DNA from 4 places in the Arthrobacter sp. KKT183 genome. Region 3 is predicted to be linked to each of the others. Evidence: riboswitches for the same ligand, from Rfam matches in the RefSeq annotation. Region 3 holds a riboswitch; each other region holds the start of a gene.
What was found. Region 3 has a riboswitch for S-adenosylmethionine ahead of ACZ2GY_RS16755 (bifunctional o-acetylhomoserine/o-acetylserine sulfhydrylase). Riboswitches for the same ligand answer to the same signal wherever they lie in the genome.

Region 1 (5,589 bases), 410 kb from region 3:
TGGGCGAAGCGCTGCTGATCCGGGTCGGGTTTGTTCTGGTTCAGTGAAGCCATCAACTGCTCCGCCAAGGTTGTCTTGCCGACTCCCGGCGCGCCGACAATCCCAACAACCACGACGCCGGCCTCGCGCGCCGATATGCGCTCTATTCGATCAACAAGTTCCGACAGCGTCACCGTGCCATCCTGACATGTGACCCGGGTCGAGAACGCCGTTTATGGGCAGAATGGGTCCCATGACAACGGCACTCATCCTCAGCGGCACCGGCCGGTACGCGGACCCCTGGCACCCGTTCGCGGAAACTTCCGCGGCCATCGCGGACCTGCTCCGCGGTCACGGACTCACCGTAGAAACAGCCGACGACGTCGACACCACCCTCGGTAGCTTCCGTGACTCTGCTGCCTGGCCGGATCTGCTGGTGGTGAATGTCGGCCTCCCGCGGGACGGCGGCACTTCCCCCGGTACAGATGCCGCCCGTGATGGCCTGGACGCCTGGGAAGCCGGCGGCCGTCCGCTGCTCGCCCTGCACTCGAGCGCCACGAGTTTTGTCGATTCCGAGTCCTGGGAAGCGGCGCTCGGCGGACGCTGGGTACGCGACGTGTCCATGCACCCGGAGTACGGCGCGGCAACCATCCTGCTCGAGGGCTCCTTCCCCGTCGGTATTCCCGACTTCACTCTCGCCGACGAACGCTACAGCTGGCTGCGCACCTCACCGGACGTCGTCGTTCACGCCCGCCACGAACACGAGGGGCACTTGCACCCTTTGATGTGGTCCCTGGAGCGACCTGTCGGGACTGGATCCGCACGAAGCTTCTATGACGCACTCGGCCACGACGCGGCGTCGTACTCCTCACCGGAACACCGCGAACTGATGAAGCGCGCGGTGGACTGGCTGCTTGGCTAGGTCTCTTGTCGCAGGGTCAGGATCTCCGCGCCATCGTCGGTGATCGCGATGGTGTGCTCACTGTGCGCGGTCCGGCAGCCCGTAGCGCTGCGGAGTGTCCACCCGTCGGCGTCGACTGCCAGTTCAGCGGTATCCGCCATGACCCATGGCTCCAGCGCCAGCAAAAGCCCCGGGCGCAGCACGTATCCCCTGCCGGGCCGTCCGGTGTTTGCCACGTGGGGATCCTGGTGCATTGTCGACCCGACACCATGACCGCCGAATTCCGTATTGATCGGATAGCCCGCGGCGCTGAGGACTGAACCAATGGCAGCGGAGATGTCGCCGATGCGCGCGCCTGGTCTGGCGGCGGCAATCCCGGCAGTCAATGCACGTTCGGTGGCATCAATCATCGCGACGCTCTCCGCCGGCTTTGACTCGCCAACGATGAAGCTGATGGCGGAGTCTGCGACGATTCCGCGCTGGGAGACGGCGAGGTCCAGGGAGAGCAGGTCGCCGTCGGCAAGCGAGTAGTCATGCGGCAGACCGTGGAGCACAGCATCGTTGACGGACGTGCAGATATAGGCGCCGAACGGGCCGCGCCCAAACGGCGGCTCGTAGTCGACGTAGCAGGACACCCCGCCTGCCTCAGCGATCATCTCTTTGGTCCACTGGTTGATCTCCAGCAGGTTTGTCCCGACCGTGCTGCGGCTCTTCACCGTCTGCAGAATGCTGGCGACCAGCGCACCCGCTTCCTTTGCCCTGGCCAACTCGCTCGCGTTCAGAATTTCAATCATGTAGATGACCCTCTCACGCTGCCGATGTCCGGCTGAAGCGTTCCTTTGTTACGACACATATTGCGCCGGACCCTTGCAAAAGCGTTTAGTGGAATTCCACCATCCCGAGCGGCCGAGAGACCTGGATCGTTGACGCCGCAGCAACCCTTACCTGCTTGCAGGAGAACGGGTGCTACTGCCAGGAGCGATGGAGTTATACATGAGCACCGTTCTTCGAGCGCACCGTACCCAGGCCATTTCCACTGATGGCAACCAGACACTGCCGCTGACTTTCTCTTCGTTGACCCGAAGTTTCGGGAGCGGAAGCGAGCAGCACGTGGTGCTTCGCGACGTGACCCTGGACGTTGAAGCAGGCGAGGTTCTCGCCATTGTGGGCGCCAGCGGTTGCGGGAAATCAACCCTCCTGCGAGCCGCGGCAGGACTGGACGCTCCCACCAGCGGTGCGGTACTCATCGACAGCACAGCAGTGGACGGGATCGATCCCCGCTGCGCCGTCGCGTTCCAGGAACCCCGACTCCTCCCCTGGCTCTCGCTGCGCGAGAACATTGCTATCGGCCTGCCCAGGGAAACCAGTTCCGCCGCGGGCAAGGCGAAGGTGGAGGAGCTTTTGGGCCTCGTGGAACTCGACGGGTTCGCCGGCCACCGGCCCCGCGAAGTGTCCGGAGGCATGGCACAGCGGGCATCGCTGGCACGTGCACTGGCACGCAACCCGGGCGTCCTGCTCCTCGACGAACCCTTCGGCGCACTCGATGCCCTGACGCGGCTGAAGATGCAGGACCTCCTGCTGCGTATCCACCAAACCACCCCGACCACGGTCCTGCTGGTCACCCATGATGTTGACGAAGCGCTGCAGCTCGCCGACCGGGTGATCGTTCTCGCGAAGGAGCCTGACGTCCAGGGTGCAACCATCAGCCGCGTGCTGGAGGTTCCGGGCGACCGTCCGCGCGACCGCGGCTCAGCCGAACTTGCCGCGCTACGCAGTTCGCTGCTGAGCAGCCTCGGCGTCGACAGCCACCAGCACTAACCGCGCGCCTGCGGCCAGTTCGCAGCGCCGTATCCCAGCGCGTGCGGCGCCCACCGTGCCGCCATGTTGCGCCGACACCCCCAAGAACAAGCCCCCTACACCCGTCCCACGCACTCTCCGAAAAGGATCACCATGAAGAGCACCGCACGTTTTCAGTTCGCCGCCACCGCCGCAATCGCCGCCCTCGCCCTTAGCGGCTGCGTTGCCGGGGAAAACGCCGACGGCTCAGTCGGCGAAGCCGCAGCCGCGACCGGCGGAGAACTCACGGTGGACTTCGCCACCTACAACCCGCTGAGCCTCATCATCAAGGACCAGGGCTGGCTCGAGGCCGAGTTGGAAGATGAGGGCGTAACGGTCAAATGGGTCCAGTCCGCCGGATCGAACAAGGCCAACGAACTGCTCCGCTCCGGCGAAGCTGACGTCGCCTCAACGGCCGGTTCGGCAGCGCTGATGGCCCGCGCCAACGGCTCCCCCATCAAGACCATCGACATCTACTCACAGCCCGAATGGTCCGCACTGGTCACAACGGCGGAAACCGGTATCGAATCCGCGGAGGATCTCCGCGGCAAGTCCATCGCCGCCACCAAGGGCACCGACCCTTACTTCTTCCTGCTCCAGTCACTGGCCGAGCACAACGTTGATCCGAGCGAAGTGACAATCCAGAACATCCAGCACGCCGATGGCTGGGCCGCCCTCAACACCGGCTCGGTGGACGCCTGGTCCGGCCTCGACCCGATCATGGCCGCAGCCGAAGAAGACGGCGCCGAGCTGTTCTACCGCAACGTGGACTTCAATACCTACGGCTTCCTCAATGCCACCGAGTCCTTCCTGGAGGAAAGCCCGGAACTCGCACAAGCAGTGGTCAACGCCTACGAGAAAGCACGCCAGTGGGCTCAGGAAAACCCGGAGGAAACCGCAGCCATCCTCGCCGAAGTTGCGGGCATCGAAGAATCCGTGGCCACCAAGGTCATCTCCGAACGGTCCAACCTCGACGTCAACGGCACCCCCGGTCAGGCCCAGCTGGACGTGCTCGAGGTAGTCGGCCCGATGTTCGTCGAATCCGGTGACGTCGCAAGCCAGGAAAACATTGACGAAGCCCTCTCCACCCTTCTTGATGACACCTACGCAACCAACGCCGATCCGTCCGCTATTGGAGAGTAATGAGCAACCCTTACCTCACCGGTAACAGCATCGTGCCCGGCGGCGTCGGCACCGGCCCTGCTTCGGTTCTCTCGCCGAAGGGGACGAACTCCCCGAACGGGACAAATCAAAACGACGACGACGGCAGGCAGGGCAATGCCCTCACCCGCCGCAAGCCGCGAGGCAAGGCAGTCGCCAAGCTCGGACTGGGACTGATTGTGCCGCTGGCGCTGTTGGCGGCCTGGCAACTGGCCGCCGTCGTCGGTTTGATCAGTCCGGTCACCTTGCCGGCGCCAACCGCTGTCTTTGACGCCGCCGTCGATCTGATCCAGCGCGGGGAACTTCGCATCCACATTGCAATTTCGACCCAACGCGTGGTCATCGGCTTTCTGATCGGCGCGATCGCCGGTCTCGTGGTCGGAGCGTTTGTCGGCCTGTCCCGATGGGTGGACACCCTGTTCTCGCCGACCATCGGCGCCATCCGCGCCGTGCCGTCACTGGCGTGGGTTCCCCTGTTGATGCTCTGGGTGGGGATCGGCGAGGATTCGAAAGTCATTCTCATCTCCATCGGCGCTTTCTTCCCGGTGTTCACCACTGTTGCCATGGCGTTGCAGCACGTGGACAAGAACCTGGTCGAGGCAGGAAGGGCGTTCGGCCTGAACGGTCTGAGGCTGTTCACCACGGTGCAGCTGCCCGCCGTTGTCCCCTCGGTCATCTCGGGGCTGCGGCTGGCGCTCGCGCAGGCGTGGTTGTTCCTCGTCGCGGCTGAGCTCCTGGCGTCCTCGATGGGCCTCGGCTTCCTGCTGACCGATTCTCAGAACAATGGACGGGTGGACCGACTGCTCCTGGCAATAGTGCTGCTGGCAATCCTCGGCAAGCTCACGGACGCGATCCTGGGTGTCTTCGAGAAGTGGGCTATCCGCAAATGGGCGTAACTGCCGTAGATTCCCTTGTTCACGGGGGCTTCACCAACGAGGAAGAGCGGATCGCCTTCTGGGAGGAACAGGCGCGCCGGCTGCACTGGTCCTCCGACTGGCATACGGCCCACACATTCGAACCGGCACAGCAGGGACCGGACGGCGAGCTGTCGGTGCCGCGCATTGAGTGGTTCGCCGGCGGCACCCTGAATGCCGCCTACAACTGCGTGGACCGGCACGTCGCTGCAGGTCTGGGCGACAAGCCTGCCCTGTTCTTCGAGGGCGAGTCGGGAGACCGCCGCACGGTCACCTACTCCGAGCTTCAGGACGAGGTGTGCCGGGCGGCCAACGCCCTGACTGCCCTGGGGATCGGCAAGGGCGACCGCGTGGTCATCTACCTTCCCGTGCTGGTGGAGACCGTCGTCGTGACCCTGGCGTGCGCGCGTATCGGCGCCGTTCACTCGCTCGTCTTCGGTGGCTTTTCCGCCGAGGCGCTGCGCTTCCGGGTCGAGGACACCGGCGCCAAACTGCTGGTGACCACCGATGGGCAGTACCGACGCGGCACCGCGGTGCCGGTGAAGGACAACGCCGATGCCGCCGTCGTCGGGAAGAACGCCATTGAACACGTGCTGGTGATCCGGCGGACGGGCAGCAATGTCGCGTGGACCGAAGGCCGCGACGTGTGGTGGCACGACATTGTTGGCACCGCCTCCCCCGTACACGAGCCGCAGGCGTTCGACGCCGAGACGCCGCTGTTCATCATGTACACCTCCGGCACCACCGGCAAGCCGAAGGGCCTGGTGCACACCACCGGCGGTTACCTGACGCAGGCGT
Region 2 (5,589 bases), 1.3 Mb from region 3:
GCTGCCGCCACTGCTCCTGTGCAGCCGGAGCCACGGCACTCGACAGGAGAGCAATCGACAGGGCATGGTGGGCCTAACGGTATGTTGCCGGCAGGGCACGGCAGGACCACTATCAGGAGGTCGGGTTATGAGCGAAGAACCACAACACGAGGAAGTGCCGCGCGAGCACTCTGAACAGCCGGCAGAGGGGGATCGCGCTCAGAATCCCGCCGACACAGGCACTCACTCACAGGACCCGGCTGAGGGTGCAGATTCCGGGCCGGAAACGAACGGGACGGACGCTGAGGGCTAAAGCCGGCCGGCCCGCCAGCAGTAGGTAAGGTACGGCAGCTCGAGGACTGCGTCCGGCTGGTGCCCCAAGTGATCGTGCAGGTACCACGACAGATTGTTTTCCACCTTGGTGCGCACACCGGCTGATGCGTTCTGGTAGTAGGTGCGGGAGCGCGCAAGTTCCACGATGTCCGAGACCGGAAGAACCTGCGTCCATGGAATGACCCTAGACTCCGGCTCCGAAAAGCGCGGACCAAGCATAGGGCGGTAGCTCGGCCGGAAAACGTCTCCGGCATGCATGATGCGGGAGAGCCGGTGTACCCAGGCAACGCTGACGTCCAGCTGATTCCAGACGAGCGCGAATCTTCCCCCCGGTGCCAACACACGTGCGGCCTCCTGGCTTGCCGCAGCAGGATCACACCAGTGCCAGGCCTGGGCAATTGTGAGTACATCAGCGCTCGCCGTTGCGAGTCCCGATGCCTCGGCAGTTCCCTGCACTCTGGCTACGCGCGGGAGTTGTTGTCCGAGGACTGCAAGCATGTCCAGGGATGGGTCAACAGCTGTCACCTCCGGGCAGCGGCGGATGAGCTCCCGGGTGAACTTGCCGGTGCCGGCGCCAACGTCTGCTGCGCGCAACGCTCCGGCGGGTATGAGCCAGTCCACGCTGTCTTGGGGGTAGCCCGGACGCACGCGCTCGTAGCGGTCACTTTCCTGCAGGTAGCCCCGCGCCAATTCACGACGGCGGTGTTCGGCGAGGCGCGGACCTCCAACACCCATGTTGGGAACTCCTCGCATGACGGGTACGGAACCCGTCAATTAAAGCACCCGGTTGAAGGCGGCGTCGTGCCGAGGAAGTGCGGTCGCAGCGCTCAGTCGGTTGTGCAGGGCGCGGCGCCGGCAGTTCCCGGCGTGGGCGGAGCCCAGTCAGGGAAAGGGCGGGTCTCGACCGCGGGCACCCAGCGCCCGGCGTCGACCGCATAGTCAGTCCCCAGTCCATCCCGAAGAAGCGAGCGCAAACCGGTCAACAGCCTGTCGACGTCGTCCTGCCGTGATCCGAGCCCGAAACTCGCCCGTAGCGAACCTGACGGCAGGCCCAGCCGCTTCAGCAGCGGATGAGCGCAAAACTTCCCGTCCCGCAGTCCAACCCCGTGTTCTGCAGACAGATATGCGGCGACCAGCCCGGCGTCGTAACCGTGGACAGAGAAGTTCACTACGCCGATCGCATCGGTGCTGTCAGCGAAGATGCGGTGAACTGCTATGCCGGGAAGGTTGGAGAGCCCTTCCACGAGGGCATCCCGCAGCTCTGATTCATGCGCAAGCCAGGCCGGTTCATCCAACCCAGCGATGGCCTCTGTTGCCTTCGCCAGCGCGGCTGCACCGAGCACATTCGGTGACCCGCCCTCATGGCGCGCGGAACCGGTTGCCCAGGACACCGAGTCCACTTTCACAGTCTTCACTGCGCCGCCTCCGGCGAGGTGGGGCCTTCCGGAATCGAGCCAGTCGCCTCTACCGACCAGGACGCCCGCGCCGAAAGGCGCATACAGTTTGTGGCCCGAGAAGGCCGCGTAGTCGATACCGTCGCGGAGCAGATCCAGCCGCCGGTGGGGAGCGAGCTGAGCCGCGTCGACGACGATCCGCGCGCCGTGCGCATGAGCCGCCGCTGCGAACCGGCCGATGGGCAGAACTTCTCCGGTGACATTCGACGCACCGGTTACAGCAAGCAGGCTGATTCCTCCGGATGCCAATTCCTCTTCCACAGCGGCGAGCGTTTCCTCGATGGTTCCCGCGGCGACCAGCCCGCGATGGGGAAGCTGCAGCCAGGGCAGCAGATTGGCATGGTGTTCCACGTCGAGGTAGAGGACCTCACCGTCCTCCGGCAGGCATCCAGCCAGGAGGTTCAGCGAATCGGTGGTGTTGCGGGTGAAGATGACCGCATCATCTTCCCGGCCGCCGACGAAGTTCCGCACAGTCCTTCGTGCATTCTCGTAGAGCGAGGTGGAGATTTGCGATGCGTACCCGGCGCCCCGGTGCACACTCGCATAGTAGGGAAGCACGCTCTGCACATAGTCATTGACCTGCTGCAGCGCCGGCGTTGAAGCGGCATAGTCCAGGTTGACGTAACGGACGGCAGTGCCGTCCACCAGCGGCGCCTGCAGCTCAGCGCCCATCACGGACGCCAGCGGTGCAGCGGAGAGTTCGTTCTCAAGAAGTGCGTTGCTCACAGGAGGTACCCCACGTAGGTTCAGGGGACCTGCTTCACCAGGCCCCGCGCTTGCCGAACCACGTTCTGGCCCGGCCAGGTCGTCACCCGGGGCACCCCGCCGCGGAAGGAGGGTTGCCGGCCAGCAAACCGGGGTTTAACGCTGGCACTCGTGACCTAGGAATCCAGACTAAAGCAGGCCGGGAATATCCGGTCCTTGTGTTACGTGTTGGTGTTAAGCGACCACGTCAGACGCCGGTACCTTCCTGAAGCAGATCGTCCAGCGAGGGGTTCAGTCGCTTCAGGACATCATTGTGAAGTGTGCTGTTGGTTGCCAGCGCGTTGCCTCCGAAGGGTCCGTCGGAGCCTTCGAGTGACGTGAAGCGACCGCCGGCTTCCGTGACGATGGGTACCAGCGCGGCCATGTCATACAGGTTCAGCTCAGGTTCGCAGGCGATGTCCACAGCGCCTTCGGCGACAAGGCAGTAGGACCAGAAGTCACCGTAGGCGCGTGTACGCCACACGGATTCGGTGAGCGACACGAATTCGTCAAAGTTGCCGCGCTCTTTCCAGCCGGACAGGTTCGAGTAGGAGAGCGAGGCGTCTTCCAGCCGGGATACGCTCGAAACCCGGAGCCGGCTGGCTGCCGCGAGAGACTTACCCATGAACGCACCGGTGCCCGTTGCAGCCCACCAACGCTTTCCGAGCGCGGGGGCGCTCACAACACCGACGACAGGCCGGCCCTCGTCCACCAATGCAATGAGGGTAGCCCATACCGGTACGCCCCGGACGAAGTTCTTGGTTCCGTCAATAGGATCGATGATCCAGCGCCGCGAGCCGGCGCCGCTGCTGCCGTACTCCTCACCGAGTACGGCATCGCGCGGACGCGCACGCGAGAGTTGCCCGCGGATAGCCTCTTCCGCCGATTTGTCCGCATCCGTGACCGGGGTGAAGTCCGGCTTGGTTTCGACCGCCAGATCCAGCGCCTTGAACCGGGACATGGTCTGGTCGTCTACGGAGTCGGCCATTACATGGGCAAGGCGGAGGTCATCGTTGTAGCTCTGGAGGTTCATACTTTCAACCTATATGGTCAGGGTGCACAGATGCGGGAGGTCCCGATGCGGACGCGCTCAGCGCTGGGCTACGATCGGTTCACGCACGCACAGGAACGGGTGTCATTGAACGGTGTGCTGTTAAACGCAAGAAAGGGGACACCGGCCGAAGCCGATGTCCCCTTTCTTGAAGCGCTAGATCTTGAAGCGCTGAAACTTAGAGAACGGAGACTTAGAGAACGGAGATGTTCTCAGCCTGGGGGCCCTTGGGGCCCTGGGTGGTCTCGAAGCTGACCTTCTGGTTCTCCTCAAGCGAGCGGAAGCCGCCGGAGTTGATTGCGGAGAAGTGAGCGAAAACGTCAGCGCCGCCGTCGTCAGGAGCGATGAATCCAAAGCCCTTTTCAGCGTTGAACCACTTGACTGTACCTGTTGCCATTTTTTTATTCCTTGAGTGTGAGGATCCCCCCGTACTTCGGGGTTCCTGTCGCGGTGTTCATTTCGCCTGCAAAAAAAGCTTTCGAACTCCGGAGAGAAATCAAGGCTTAACATTCGTGCGCAACACAACAACTCCGTTCAGTCTAGCAGGCAATCGGCGCCGTAGTCACATCACTCACTGCATCCCCAGCTCCTTGGCACCCTGGGAAGGTTCGATGCCCGCCCCGAGAAGCCGGCGCAGCGAAGACAGGCGCACCGGACCGGATTCGCCGGCAGCGCCCGACGCGACCCAGCCGTCCAGTCCGCAGTTGACGGCGGCGGCATCGTGGCGGCAGCCCCGCTCGCAGTCCTCGGTGCCGGGTGCAAGATCCGGGAAGGCGGCGAGGATGCGGTCGGCCTCGACATGGGCAAGGCCGAAGGAACGAATGCCCGGAGTGTCGATAATCCACGTACCGGGTGCTGAGTCTGCAGCTTTGAGGGCATAAGCCGATGAGGAGGTATGGCGCCCCCGCCCGGTGACCGCGTTCACTCCGCCCGTCGCCCGATTGGCTCCGGTGAGCGCGTTCACCAGCGTCGACTTGCCCACGCCGGAGTGACCGAGCAGTACGCTCACTTTGCCGTCCAAAAGCTCCTTCAACTGCTCGACGGCGCCGGGCGCGAGGAGCGCTGAGGCGCCGGTAGCGGATGTGGTTTCCACTGCGTCCGGTGTGGACGCAGTCTGGCTGGTGATGATGAGCAGGTCAAGATGTTCGTAATTCGCCAGCAGATCCGACGGATCCTTCAGGTCTGCTTTGGTGACACAGAGGAGGGGCTGAATACCGGCGTCGTAGGCGGCCACCAGCGCGCGGTCGATGAACCCCGTGCGCGGCTCCGGATTCGCGGCCGCAACCACGATCACCAGCTGGTCGGCGTTGGCAACCACAGCGCGTTCCACGGGATCGGTGTCATCCGCGCTGCGGCGAAGCAGCGTGCGTCTTTCCTGAATCCGGACCAGGCGGGCGAGAGTGTCCGGTTCACCGCTCACATCTCCCACCAGCGCCACCAGATCTCCGGCGACGACGGGGGACCGCCTGAGTTCCCGTGCCCGGGCGGCAATGACAACCCGCTCTGCGTTGGTGTCCTCATCCACAACCGCGGTATAGCGTCCGCGGTCCACCGTGATGATTCGTCCGGTCACCGCATCTTCATGAGCCGGGCGGTCCTTCGTGCGTGGCCGGGAACCCTTCTTGTTCGGCCGGATCCGAACATCGGATTCATCCCAGGAAGCGGTCCCGCGGCGCGACCCGGCGGATGTCACCGAGAGCCGCTCGGACCAGCGGTGGCAGCGAGTGCCTTCCACAGCTCGGGGAACTGGGGCATGGTCTTGCCGGTGGTCGCAATGTTCTCAATCTCCACGCCGTCCACTGCGAGCCCCAGGATGGCGCCGGCCGTGGCCATCCGATGATCCTCATAGGTGTGGAAAGGACCGCCGTGCAGCGGAGCCGGGCGTATGACCAGGCCGTCAACGGTCTCCTCGACATCACCGCCGAGGCGGGTAATCTCCGCGACGAGGGCGGCGAGCCGGTCAGTCTCGTGCCCGCGCAGGTGTCCAATGCCCGACAATGCCGACGGTGTCCGCGCGAGCGAGCACAG
Region 3 (5,589 bases):
CCGGTCGATGAGGAGCCTGAGTTCCCCGGGGATGAGGAGATCGAGCGGAAGTACCGGGCGTGGATGCGGTGGAATGCTGCGGTGATGGTGCATCGGGCGCAGCGTCCGGAGATCGGTGTGGGCGGCCATATTTCCACGTATGCGGGTGCGGCGACCCTGTATGAGGTGGGGTTCAATCATTTCTTCAAGGGTAAGGACCACCCCTCGGGTGGGGATCAGGTGTTCTTCCAGGGCCACGCGTCGCCGGGGATGTATGCGCGCGCGTTCCTGGAGGGCCGGCTGACCGAGGAGGATCTGGACGGGTTCCGGCAGGAGAAGTCCAAGGCCGGTCATGCGTTGTCCTCGTATCCGCACCCCAGGTTGATGCCGGAGTTCTGGGAGTTCCCGACGGTGTCGATGGGGATCGGGCCGATGAACGCGATCTATCAGGCGCAGTCCAACCGGTATCTGCAGAACCGCGGGTTGAAAGACACCAGTGATCAGCAGGTGTGGGCGTTCCTGGGGGACGGGGAGATGGATGAGCCCGAATCGCGTGGGTTGTTGCAGTTGGCGGCCAATGAGAATCTGGACAACCTGAACTTCGTGATCAACTGCAACCTGCAGCGCCTGGACGGGCCGGTGCGTGGTAACGGGAAGATCATGCAGGAACTCGAGGCGTTCTTCCGCGGTGCGGGGTGGAACGTGATCAAGGTGGTGTGGGGCCGGGAGTGGGATGACCTGCTTGCCAGGGACACCACCGGGGATCTGGTGAAGATCATGAATGAGACCGCTGACGGGGATTACCAGACCTACAAGGCAGAATCCGGTGGGTTTGTGCGCGATCACTTCTTCGGGAAGACCCCGGCCACGAAGGATCTCGTGGCGGATATGGATGATGCGCAGGTGTGGGGACTCAAGCGCGGCGGGCATGATTACCGGAAGGTGTACGCGGCGTACAAGGCCGCCACCGAGTTCAAGGGCAAACCGACCGTGATTCTGGCCAAAACGGTCAAGGGATACGGGTTGGGTTCACACTTCGAGGGCCGTAACGCGACCCACCAGATGAAGAAACTCACCCTTCAGGACCTCAAGGACTTCCGCGACCACCTGCGCATCCCTATCCCCGACGAAGCACTCGAAGCCGACCTCTACAACGCGCCCTACTACCACCCCGGACCCGACTCCCCCGAAATCAAATACCTCCTGGACCGGCGCCGTGCCCTGGGCGGATTTGTTCCTGAACGCCGTACCGAGGCGGCGGCACTGGAGCTGCCGGGGGATAAGGCGTACGAGGTTGCGAACCGTGGCTCGGGGAAGCAGCAGGCCGCCACAACGATGGCTTTCGTCCGCCTCCTGAAAGATCTCATGCGGGAGAAAGGGCTGGGGTCCCGGATTGTCCCCATTGTTCCGGATGAGTCCAGAACCTTCGGCATGGACGCCTTTTTCCCGACAGCGAAGATCTACAACCCGGACGGCCAGAACTACCTCTCCGTTGACCGGGAGTTGGTTCTCGCGTACAAGGAATCGATTCAAGGCCAGATCCTGCATCCGGGGATCAATGAGGCCGGTGCGGTGGCTGCCTTCACGGCTGCGGGTACCGCCTATGCAACCCACGGTGAGCCGCTGATTCCGATCTACGTGTTCTACTCGATGTTCGGATTCCAGCGCACGGGAGATTCCTTCTGGGCAGCCGGTGACCAGATGACCCGCGGGTTCATCATCGGCGCCACCGCAGGCCGCACCACCCTCACCGGCGAAGGCCTCCAACACGCCGACGGACACTCACCCATCCTTGCCTCCACCAACCCCGCCGTCATCACCTACGACCCGGCCTACGGATACGAGATCGGCATCATCATGCGTGCAGGACTGGAGCGCATGTACGGCGCGAATTCCGACGATCGAAACGTCATGTACTACCTGACCGTCTACAACGAGCCGATCATCCAGCCGCCGCTTCCCGCCGGGTTGGATGCCGACGCCGTGGTGCGCGGCGTGTACAGGCTGAAGCCCGGCAACGACGACGGCGGCCGGCCGAAGGCGCAGATCCTCGCCTCCGGCGTGGCCGTCCCGTGGGCGCTCGAGGCGCAGGAACTCCTGGCAGATCACTGGGGTGTTTCGGCCGATGTGTGGTCGGTGACTTCGTGGACGGAGCTGCGGCGTGACGCACTCGCCGCCGAGGAGGAGGCCTTCCTCAACCCCGATGCAGAGGCCCGCGTTCCCTTCGTCACCCAGCAGCTTGGGGACGCACCCGGACCGATCGTGGCCGTCACCGACTACATGAAGGCTGTTCCGGATCAAATCCGCCAGTTCCTGCCGCAGGACTTCGCCACACTCGGAGCGGACGGGTTCGGCTTTTCCGACACACGCGCCGCAGCCAGGCGGTACTTCAAGATCGACCCAGCCTCCGTCGTCGTACGCATTCTTCAGCTCCTCGCGAAGCGGGGAGAAATTGACGCGGACGCACCACGCCAAGCGATGGAGAAGTACGCACTCCTCACCCTCCCCTGACGTTTTTGTCGCCTAGTTGCGGCCTGGAAACACTTTTACCTGCAACTAGGCGACAAAAACTTCTGCAACTCAACGGGTGGTTTACATGGAACGTCATCTTCGTGCGGCGTGATACTCCTGTGCCTACACTGGCCGTGGTCATGAGTGCCAGCACCAAGCCCCGGCTTGCTGGCCAGCAACCCTCCAGCTGCGGTGGGGTGCTCCGGGTGAAGACCTGGCCGCCCGGCACCAGCCGGACGGCAAGCGCGGCCCGCGGTGCTCCCACCATGCCGGGCCCATGCCAAAGGAGCCTTGAATGTCCAACCAATGGTCTTTCGAAACCCGCCAGATCCACGCCGGCCAGGAACCCGACAGCGCCACGGGAGCCCGCGCCCTGCCGATCTACCAGACCACGTCGTTCGTCTTTCCCAGTGCCGAAAGCGCCGCCAACCGGTTTGCCCTTGCCGAACTGGCTCCCATCTACACGCGGATCGGCAACCCCACGCAGGATGCTGTTGAGCAGCGGATCGCCAGCCTTGAAGGCGGGCTGGGCGCGCTGCTGCTCAGCTCAGGTCAGGCGGCGGAGACCTTCGCGATCCTGAATGTCGCGGAGGCCGGCGATCACGTCGTCGCCAGTCCGAGCCTGTACGGCGGAACCTACAACCTGCTGGCCCATACGCTGAAGAAGTTCGGCATTTCGGTCACCTTCGTGGCGGATCCGGACAATCTGGACCAGTGGCGGGACGCTGTGCAGCCCAACACCAAGCTGTTCTTCGCGGAGGTCGTCTCCAACCCGCGGCAGGACGTACTCGACATTGAGGGCGTGTCCCGGACCGCTCACGACGCCGGTGTGCCGCTGATCGTGGACAACACCCTTGCCACCCCTTACCTCATCCGGCCCCTGGAGTGGGGCGCGGACATCGTTGTCCACTCGGCCACCAAATACCTGGGCGGCCACGGTACGGCGATCGCCGGCGTGATCGTTGACTCGGGAAAGTTTGATTTCGGCAAGGATCCCAACCGTTTCCCGGGCTTCAATACGCCGGACCCGACATACAACGGTCTGGTGTACGCACGGGATCTGGGTGCGGATGGTGCCCTCGGGGCCAACCTGTCCTACATCCTCAAGGCCCGGGTCCAGTTGCTGCGGGACCTCGGCTCGGCGGTATCCCCGTTCAACGCGTTCCTGATCGCCCAGGGCCTGGAAACCCTGAGCCTGCGGATGGAGCGGCACGTCTCCAACGCTGTCGAAGTGGCTCAGTGGCTGGAAGCGCGTGAGGATGTCGAGTCGGTTGCCTATGCCGGGCTGCCCTCAAGCCCCTGGTATGAGCGCGGACGCACGTACGGTCCGAAGGGAATCGGCGCCATCGTTTCCTTCAACCTGGCCGGCGGTGCGGAGGCCGGGAAGCGCTTCGTCGATGCCCTTGACCTGCACTCGCATGTGGCGAACCTCGGCGACGTGCGCTCGCTGGTGATCCACCCGGCGTCGACCACCCATAGCCAGCTATCGCCGGAGCAGCAGGTCATTGCCGGCGTTAACCCCGGGCTGGTGCGGCTCTCAGTGGGTATTGAACACATTGATGACATTCTGGCGGACCTTGAAGCCGGTTTCAGGGCAGCCAAGGAATTCCTGGACGCCTAAGGAGCTTGGGAAGCTCTCAGGAGCGCGCCCAGGCGAGCAGCTTGTCCAACGGCCACGTCGTAATGATGCGGTCCGCCGGCACGCCGTTTGTTTCGGCGCGCTCCGCCCCGTACTGGAGGAAATCCAGCTGACCGGGGGCGTGCGCGTCGCTGTCGATGCTGAAGAGACACCCGGCTTCGAGTGCCAGCTGGATCAGGTCATCCGGCGGATCCTGCCGCTCGGGACGTGAATTGATTTCCACCGCTACGTTGTTCTCGGCACAGGCGGTGAACACCTTCCGGGCGTCGAACTCGGACTGTGGACGCTGGCCGCGGGAACCCTGGACAAGACGGCCCGTGCAGTGGCCAAGGACGTTGGTATGGGGATCGCGAATGCCGCCCAGCATGCGTGCGGTCATGGTGCGGCGGTCGGAGCGCAGCTTGGAGTGGACACTGGCGACAACGATGTCCAGCTCATCGAGCATCTCCGGCGACTGATCCAGTGTTCCGTCTTCAAGGATGTCCACCTCGATGCCCTTCAAAAGGCGGAAGCCGTTGCCGCCGTCGTCGTTGTTGATCTGGTCCACGGTCTGGAGTTGCTCCGTGAGGCGCTCCGCGCTCAGGCCGTTCGCGATCTTCAGGGTGGGGGAGTGGTCCGTGAGCGCCAGGTATTCATGATTGAGCGCACGCGCGGCGTCGACCATGAGCGGGATGGGACTCCCGCCGTCGGACCAGTTGCTGTGACTGTGCAGGTCACCGCGGAGGAGGGCCCTCAGCTCCGAGCCGCCGCTGGCCAGGGCTTCTTTCGAGCGCTCGCGGAGGTCGGCGAGATAGGCCGGCACTTCACCGTTGAGCGCTTGGGTGATGACCTCATGGGAGCGCGCTCCGATGCCCTTCATCCGCTTGAGCCGGCCGTCGCGGGCGCGTTGTGCGAGTTCGTCGGGCTCCAGCTCGGCAATGGCCGCTGCGGCCTTGCGGAACGCCTGAACCTTGAAACTCGGAGCCAGTTCCCGTTCCAGCCAGAAGGCGATCTCATTCAATGCGGCGGTGGCATCCATAGGCCCATCTTCCACCATTTACGCGGTGGTGGCCTGGTGTAGAGAAGCAGCCCTATCATGTGATCCAGGTAACGCTTGACAGCTGCCATGTGATCAGGGCTACAATGAAATCGGAATAAAAATTCCACGATATAGAAACTGAACCAGAGCCACACGGTTCCTGGACTGTCGCCGGAAACATCGAGTCAAATCGAATTCGTTCGAGGGTAAGGGTGTTCAGCGCTGGCGATAGCGCTTCATAGAAAGCTGACACCCATGCCTCTTGCAACCCTCAATACCTGTACCCCCGAAGTGGCCGCTGCCCAACTCACGCCATGCGTTGACATCCCGCGCTGGGTTGAGGCCATCGTGGACGCGCGGCCCTTCTCCTCGGAAGCCGACCTGATTGCGTTCGCCGAAAAGGCAGCCTATCCCTGGACGGAAGCCGAGATCGACGGCGCCC
Region 4 (5,589 bases), 640 kb from region 3:
CACGGTTCCAGTTCGGTTCCGGATGCTTCGCTGCTCTTCGCGGGGCGTGCCGTCGTCCTTGACCACCGGGAACAGCGCACCTACCTGCTGACCTTGAGCGACGGCTCCCGCGACGCCGACGCCGATGCGTGGCTGGAACGTGCCCGCGCCGTCGTGCTTTCCGGGGGCGCTGCTCCGGCGGTGACAAGTCCGGTGGGTGCACCGCGCCCACTGAGTGCACCCCGCTTCACTGCGCGGGACACACGCGAGCCCTACCTGAAGAAAATCCGTGCGGCCAAAGCGGAAATCACGGACGGCAACTCGTATGAGGTGTGCCTGACGACGGCCCTGACCTCACGCGAGGAAACGCCCGTCGACCCATTCGGCATCTACCTCGCCCTGCGAGGCGCCAATCCTGCCCCGTTTGCGCACTACTTCACCTTCCCGGGCTTCGCCGTCGCGAGCACCTCGCCCGAACGATTCCTGCGGCTGGACTCCACCGGCGGAATGCGGGCCGAACCAATCAAAGGAACCCGGCGCCGCTCCCCGGACCCAGCCCAAGACGCCGCCCTCCAGGAGGATCTGCGCACCAGCACGAAGGACCGGGCAGAGAACATCATGATTGTGGACCTGCTCCGCAATGACCTCTCCCACCTTGCAGTCCCCGGCACCGTGACGGTGACCCGGTTGTGCGACATCGAGACCTATGCAACCGTTCACCAGATGGTGAGCACCATCGACGCCCGGCTCCGGCCCGGTTCCTCCCGTGCCGAAGCCGTTGCGGCCGCATTTCCTGCCGGCTCAATGACGGGTGCGCCGAAGATCAGCACCATGGCTATCCTGGACCGACTCGAGGAAGCACCCCGCGGCGTCTACGCCGGCGCCGCCGGCTACTTTTCCCTCGATGGGGCGGCGGATCTCGCCGTCGTCATCCGCACTCTCGTGCTGGAGGACGACGACGGCGGCACCCGCCTCACACTCGGAGTGGGCGGCGCGATCACTGCGGATTCCGACCCCGCCGAGGAGTGGGACGAGGTCCGGACGAAGGCGTTCGGGGTGCTGTCTGCGCTTGGTTCGAGCTTCCCCAGCTGACGCTGCGATCGAGCGGTTCGCTGAGCGGGCCTTTCGTCCACTTGGCGTCTGTGGAAGCATGGGACGCCCGAGGAAAGTGCAACGAAGGAGAACGGTCATGACTAGCTCCAACGATGAAAACACGCCCAACCTGAACGACGTTCCGGAGCCCGATAACGAGTTCCTTCCCAAGCGCATCCATCAGGGCCATGCGGGGCAGCCTGAACGCCTCGATGACGATGCCCTGGCGTCCGCAACGGAGCAGGAACGGGTCGACGCCGGTCTCATCGACTACGCACCGGACCAGGTTCCGGACGCTGCCGATCCCCTCCCTGCGGAAGCTTCCGATGAAGCAGACTTTGCCCAGCGCGGGCTGAACGAGGACAACGACACGAGCTCCTGACCTGCCCGGTCACTATGCTGATCGCATGACTGTTCTGGTGTTCCTCGACCCCGCCCGTCCCGACGGCCGCATAGCTGACGCAGCACAGCCGCAGCTGATGGTTACCGACACCGGGATCACGCGGGGTGACGGCATCTTCGAAACAATGCTCGCGGTCAACGGCGCTCCCCGGAAGCTGCAGGCCCACCTCGCCCGGCTGGCGACGTCCGCCGATGCGCTGGAACTGAAGATTCCGTCGTCGGACGTGTGGGAACGCGCCATCACCACCGCGCTGGCGGCAGCCGACGACGATGGCGAACTCGTGGTCAAACTCGTCGCCACCCGGGGCGAACCAGAGGCGGGAGCCACCGCGTGGGTCCAGGTGTCCGCCGTACCGGTCGGGTTGCGCGGCCAGCGGCTGTCGGTCCTCCTGCTTGACCGCGGCTATGACAGCACGGTTGCCCAGCGTGCTCCGTGGCTGCTGATGGGCGCGAAGACCCTTTCCTACGCGGTGAACATGGCGGCGGTCCGCTATGCGCGCTCGCACGGCGCCGACGATGTCATCTTCACCTCGTCTGACGGCAAGGTCCTCGAAGGCCCGACCTCGACAGTCCTGATTGCGCGGGTCATCGACGGCGTCAAGCACCTCATCACGCCCCAGCTTGAGAGCGGGATCCTCCCGGGCACCTCGCAGGGCGCACTGTTTGCGGCGGCGCGTGAGGCAGGTTGGGATTTGGGTTACGGACCGCTCGTGCCGGAAGACCTGTTCGCGTCTGACGGCGTTTGGCTGATCTCGAGCGTCCGTCTGCTCGCCGAGGTCGAGTCCATCGACGGAAAGCCGGTGACGCTTTCGCCCGAGTTGACGGCGGAGTTGAGCGGTCTCATAGCGTCCGTCTCCTAGCCCGAGCGCCCGTCCCCCAGCCCGACCGCACGTTCCCTGGCCCACCCGTCCGTCTCTCGGCCCACCCGCAAAAGTGCCGGGAATTCGCAGGATCGTGGGGACATCCCCACGAACCTGCCACGCATCGGCGCTTTTGGCTCAGGCCTGCCACGCATCGGCGCTTTTGGCTCGGACCTGCCACGCCCCGGCGCCTTTGGCCGAGTATCGCCGGCGTTACCGCACGTTACGGCCCGGCATGGCAGGCATGGCGCCGCCGGTGCTACGTTCATTCCGGAGTAACGAGTGCCAGCGCCAAGCCCTGACTTGCTGGACGGCAACCCTCTTTCACGGCGGGGTGCCTCAGGTGACTACTCGGCACAACGATCACATCCCATGATCACCAGCGTGCACAGCGTGAGGAGACACAATGGCACTGCATTCCAACCCCCATCCCCCGGCGAATTCCCGGCCCGGCAACGGCTATGCCGGCAACATCACCGCACGTGATGCGGTGGAACGCGTCAGCAAGGGCGCCGTGCTGGTGGATGTCCGCACTGTCGAGGAATGGCGGAGCGTCGGCGTTCCCGACCTCACCGACGCCGGGACCGTCCCCCTCTTCCTCGAGTGGACGCGCTCCGACGGCAGCCGTAACGTCTCCTTCCTCAACCAGCTGAACGGGCTCAAGGGCCGCGAACTGCTTTTCCTGTGCCGTTCCGGCGTCCGTTCTGTGGCAGCAGCACAGAATGCCACCGCCGCCGGTCACACTGCCTACAACGTGCTGCACGGATTTGAGGCCGACGGCGGCTGGCGCTCCAGCGGCCTCGCCACCACAGTTCATGCAGAAGAAGCCCCAGAGAGCACGGATACGACAGATCACGCAACGACCACAGGACAGACCGCGATCACAGAACGGACCGGCGCTGCCCGTTCGGCAACGGACCGTGGCGACGCCCGTGAATGAGCACACGCCAGTAAGTGAGCCCGCGCCGTCGTCGTTCTCTCCGGCGGCCAGCCGTGAGCCCATCGCGGGGAACGGCGGCTACCCCCGAATCCAACGCCCGGATGACGACGGCGCTGCCTGGTCACCCGATACCCTCGCGGTACGCGGGGGGCTGGCACGGTCCAACTTCGAGGAGACGTCCGAGGCGCTCTTCCTGAACTCGGGCTTTGTGTATTCCTCTGCTGCGGCGGCGGAGGCAGCCTTCACCGGGGACGTCGACCGCTTTGTATACTCCCGGTACGGCAACCCGACTGTCGCCATGTTCCAGGAGCGGCTTCGCCTGCTCGAGGGTGCGGAGGCGTGCTTCGCCACAGCCAGCGGCATGTCTGCCGTCTTCACCGCGCTCGGTGCCCTCCTGGCCTCGGGCGACCGCGTTGTTGCCTCACGCAGCCTCTTCGGCTCGTGCTTCGTCATCCTCAACGAGATTCTGCCGCGCTGGGGAGTGGAGGCTGTCTTCGTGGACGGCTGGGACCTCGGCCAGTGGCAGGAAGCACTGAGCGTTCCCACCACAGCGGTCTTCTTCGAGTCGCCGTCCAATCCGATGCAGGAGATCGTCGATATCCGGGCGGTCGTTGAACTTGGCCATGCGGCCGGAGCGCAGGTCGTCGTCGACAATGTCTTCGCCACACCGCTGCTGCAGCGGTGTACGGAACTGGGTGCCGACGTCGTCGTCTATTCCGGCACCAAACACATCGACGGGCAGGGCCGGGTGCTGGGCGGCGCGATCCTCGGCCGCAGGGAGTTCATCGAGGGTCCGGTGAAGACACTCATGCGGCACACCGGGCCCGCGCTGTCGTCATTCAATGCCTGGACCCTCCTCAAGGGACTGGAAACCCTTTCCCTGCGGGTGAACCACTCCTCGTCCTCGGCGCTGACCCTCGCCCGCTGGCTTGAAGCCCAACCGGCTGTGAACTGGGTCCGTTACCCGTTGCTCGAATCGCACCCGCAGTTTGATCTCGCTGCCGCCCAGATGACAGCCGGCGGCACGGTGGTGACCTTTGAACTGGATGCACCCGAGGGAAAGGCGAAGGAGCGCGCCTTTGCGCTGCTCGATGCCCTGAAAGTCATCGATATCTCCAATAACCTGGGCGATTCAAAGACGCTGATCACCCACCCTGCTACCACCACACACCGCGCCATGGGTCCAGGAGGGCGTGCCGCAATCGGCTTGACCGACGGCGTCATCCGGCTCTCGGTGGGCCTTGAAGACGTAAGCGACCTGCAGACTGATCTGGGCAAGGCACTCACTTCCTGATGTCTGGGTAGCCTCACTCCGTAACCCAAACGATCGTCCAAGGTTTCCCCAAGAAGGCAGGAGCAATCTTGCTGCTGAGGCACACATCGAGTACGTAGTCTGGGCGGGCGTTTTCAACGCACCCCGATGCGCGTCCCACCAAAAGAAACACCTTTGGAAGGGATGTTCCCATGTCTGTCAGCAGGCGCAATTTCCTGGCGATGGGCGGCTTCGGTGCTCTGGCCGCCGCGACCCTCACCGCTCCCCTGGCCTCCATCAGCGCGAAGTCCGCGCCGGTCCTGGACGGCTCAAAGCTCAAGCCCTATCAGCTCGCGTTCACCCGTCCGCCGTTCCTGGCGCCGTACAAGACGGGAATCAACCCGTTGGACGGGAAACCGCAGAACTTCTACAACGTGACCCAGAAGGCTGCGACGGCCTCCCTTGTTCCGGGACTGAAGACACGCATCCTCGGCTACAACGGGATCTTCCCCGGTCCCACCATTTCCATCGATCAGGGCACGCATGCCGTTGTGACGATGCGGAACCAGTTGCCGAAAGCCCATCCCGACTTCGGGACTCCGATGGCAACGTCGACCCACCTGCACGGTTCAGCGTCCCAGCCGCAATACGACGGCTACGCCTCCGACACCACGCTGCCCGGGTTCCGGAAGGACTACCACTACCCCAACTTCCAACCCGCACGCACGCTCTGGTACCACGACCACGGCGTCCATTACACGGCGCAGAACGCATACTCGGGCCTTGTCGCCATGTATCAGATCCACGATCCGGCTGAGCGCGCCTTACTACCGCAGGGCGAATTCGACGTGCCGCTCATGGTGAGCGACATCCAGCTGCGCGCCGACGGAAACGCAAACTATGACGACCACAACCACAGTGGCCTCTGGGGTGACATCAACCTGGTCAACTCGGTCCCCTGGCCGCTCATGAAGGTCAAGCGCCGGATCTACCGCTTCCGGGTGCTGGTCTGCGGCATCTCAAGATCATTCCGGTTCAAGCTCAGCACCGGGGAGCCACTGACA

Region 1: linked by a shared signal. The riboswitch ahead of ACZ2GY_RS01520 (ABC transporter ATP-binding protein) and the one ahead of ACZ2GY_RS16755 (bifunctional o-acetylhomoserine/o-acetylserine sulfhydrylase) in region 3 are both predicted to bind S-adenosylmethionine.
Region 2: linked by a shared signal. The riboswitch ahead of ACZ2GY_RS10890 (aminotransferase class V-fold PLP-dependent enzyme) and the one ahead of ACZ2GY_RS16755 (bifunctional o-acetylhomoserine/o-acetylserine sulfhydrylase) in region 3 are both predicted to bind S-adenosylmethionine.
Region 4: linked by a shared signal. The riboswitch ahead of ACZ2GY_RS13790 (rhodanese-like domain-containing protein) and the one ahead of ACZ2GY_RS16755 (bifunctional o-acetylhomoserine/o-acetylserine sulfhydrylase) in region 3 are both predicted to bind S-adenosylmethionine.

Annotation. Positions count from the first base shown of each region.
Region 1 covers NZ_CM145770.1:297,256-302,844, reverse strand. Annotated here, with positions in the region: gene ACZ2GY_RS01535 (nucleoside/nucleotide kinase family protein) at 1-173, opposite strand, end outside; gene ACZ2GY_RS01530 (ThuA domain-containing protein) at 233-901, shown strand; gene map (type I methionyl aminopeptidase) at 898-1,674, opposite strand; SAM riboswitch class I at 1,771-1,868, shown strand; gene ACZ2GY_RS01520 (ABC transporter ATP-binding protein) at 1,874-2,698, shown strand; gene ACZ2GY_RS01515 (aliphatic sulfonate ABC transporter substrate-binding protein) at 2,831-3,859, shown strand; gene ACZ2GY_RS01510 (ABC transporter permease) at 3,859-4,773, shown strand; gene acs (acetate--CoA ligase) at 4,764-5,589, shown strand, end outside.
Region 2 covers NZ_CM145770.1:2,283,839-2,289,427, reverse strand. Annotated here, with positions in the region: gene ACZ2GY_RS10900 (hypothetical protein) at 128-292, shown strand; gene ACZ2GY_RS10895 (class I SAM-dependent methyltransferase) at 289-1,047, opposite strand; gene ACZ2GY_RS10890 (aminotransferase class V-fold PLP-dependent enzyme) at 1,140-2,438, opposite strand; SAM riboswitch class IV at 2,534-2,648, opposite strand; gene hisN (histidinol-phosphatase) at 2,719-3,543, opposite strand; gene ACZ2GY_RS10880 (cold-shock protein) at 3,755-3,958, opposite strand; gene rsgA (ribosome small subunit-dependent GTPase A) at 4,133-5,254, opposite strand; gene aroA (3-phosphoshikimate 1-carboxyvinyltransferase) at 5,251-5,589, opposite strand, start outside.
Region 3 covers NZ_CM145770.1:3,545,388-3,550,976, reverse strand. Annotated here, with positions in the region: gene aceE (pyruvate dehydrogenase (acetyl-transferring), homodimeric type) at 1-2,490, shown strand, start outside; SAM riboswitch class IV at 2,627-2,742, shown strand; gene ACZ2GY_RS16755 (bifunctional o-acetylhomoserine/o-acetylserine sulfhydrylase) at 2,786-4,111, shown strand; gene ACZ2GY_RS16750 (PHP domain-containing protein) at 4,128-5,147, opposite strand; gene uraD (2-oxo-4-hydroxy-4-carboxy-5-ureidoimidazoline decarboxylase) at 5,403-5,589, shown strand, end outside.
Region 4 covers NZ_CM145770.1:2,901,657-2,907,245, forward strand. Annotated here, with positions in the region: gene pabB (aminodeoxychorismate synthase component I) at 1-1,071, shown strand, start outside; gene ACZ2GY_RS13780 (hypothetical protein) at 1,169-1,453, shown strand; gene ACZ2GY_RS13785 (aminodeoxychorismate lyase) at 1,479-2,333, shown strand; SAM riboswitch class IV at 2,608-2,733, shown strand; gene ACZ2GY_RS13790 (rhodanese-like domain-containing protein) at 2,740-3,273, shown strand; gene ACZ2GY_RS13795 (O-succinylhomoserine sulfhydrylase) at 3,362-4,567, shown strand; gene ACZ2GY_RS13800 (multicopper oxidase family protein) at 4,738-5,589, shown strand, end outside.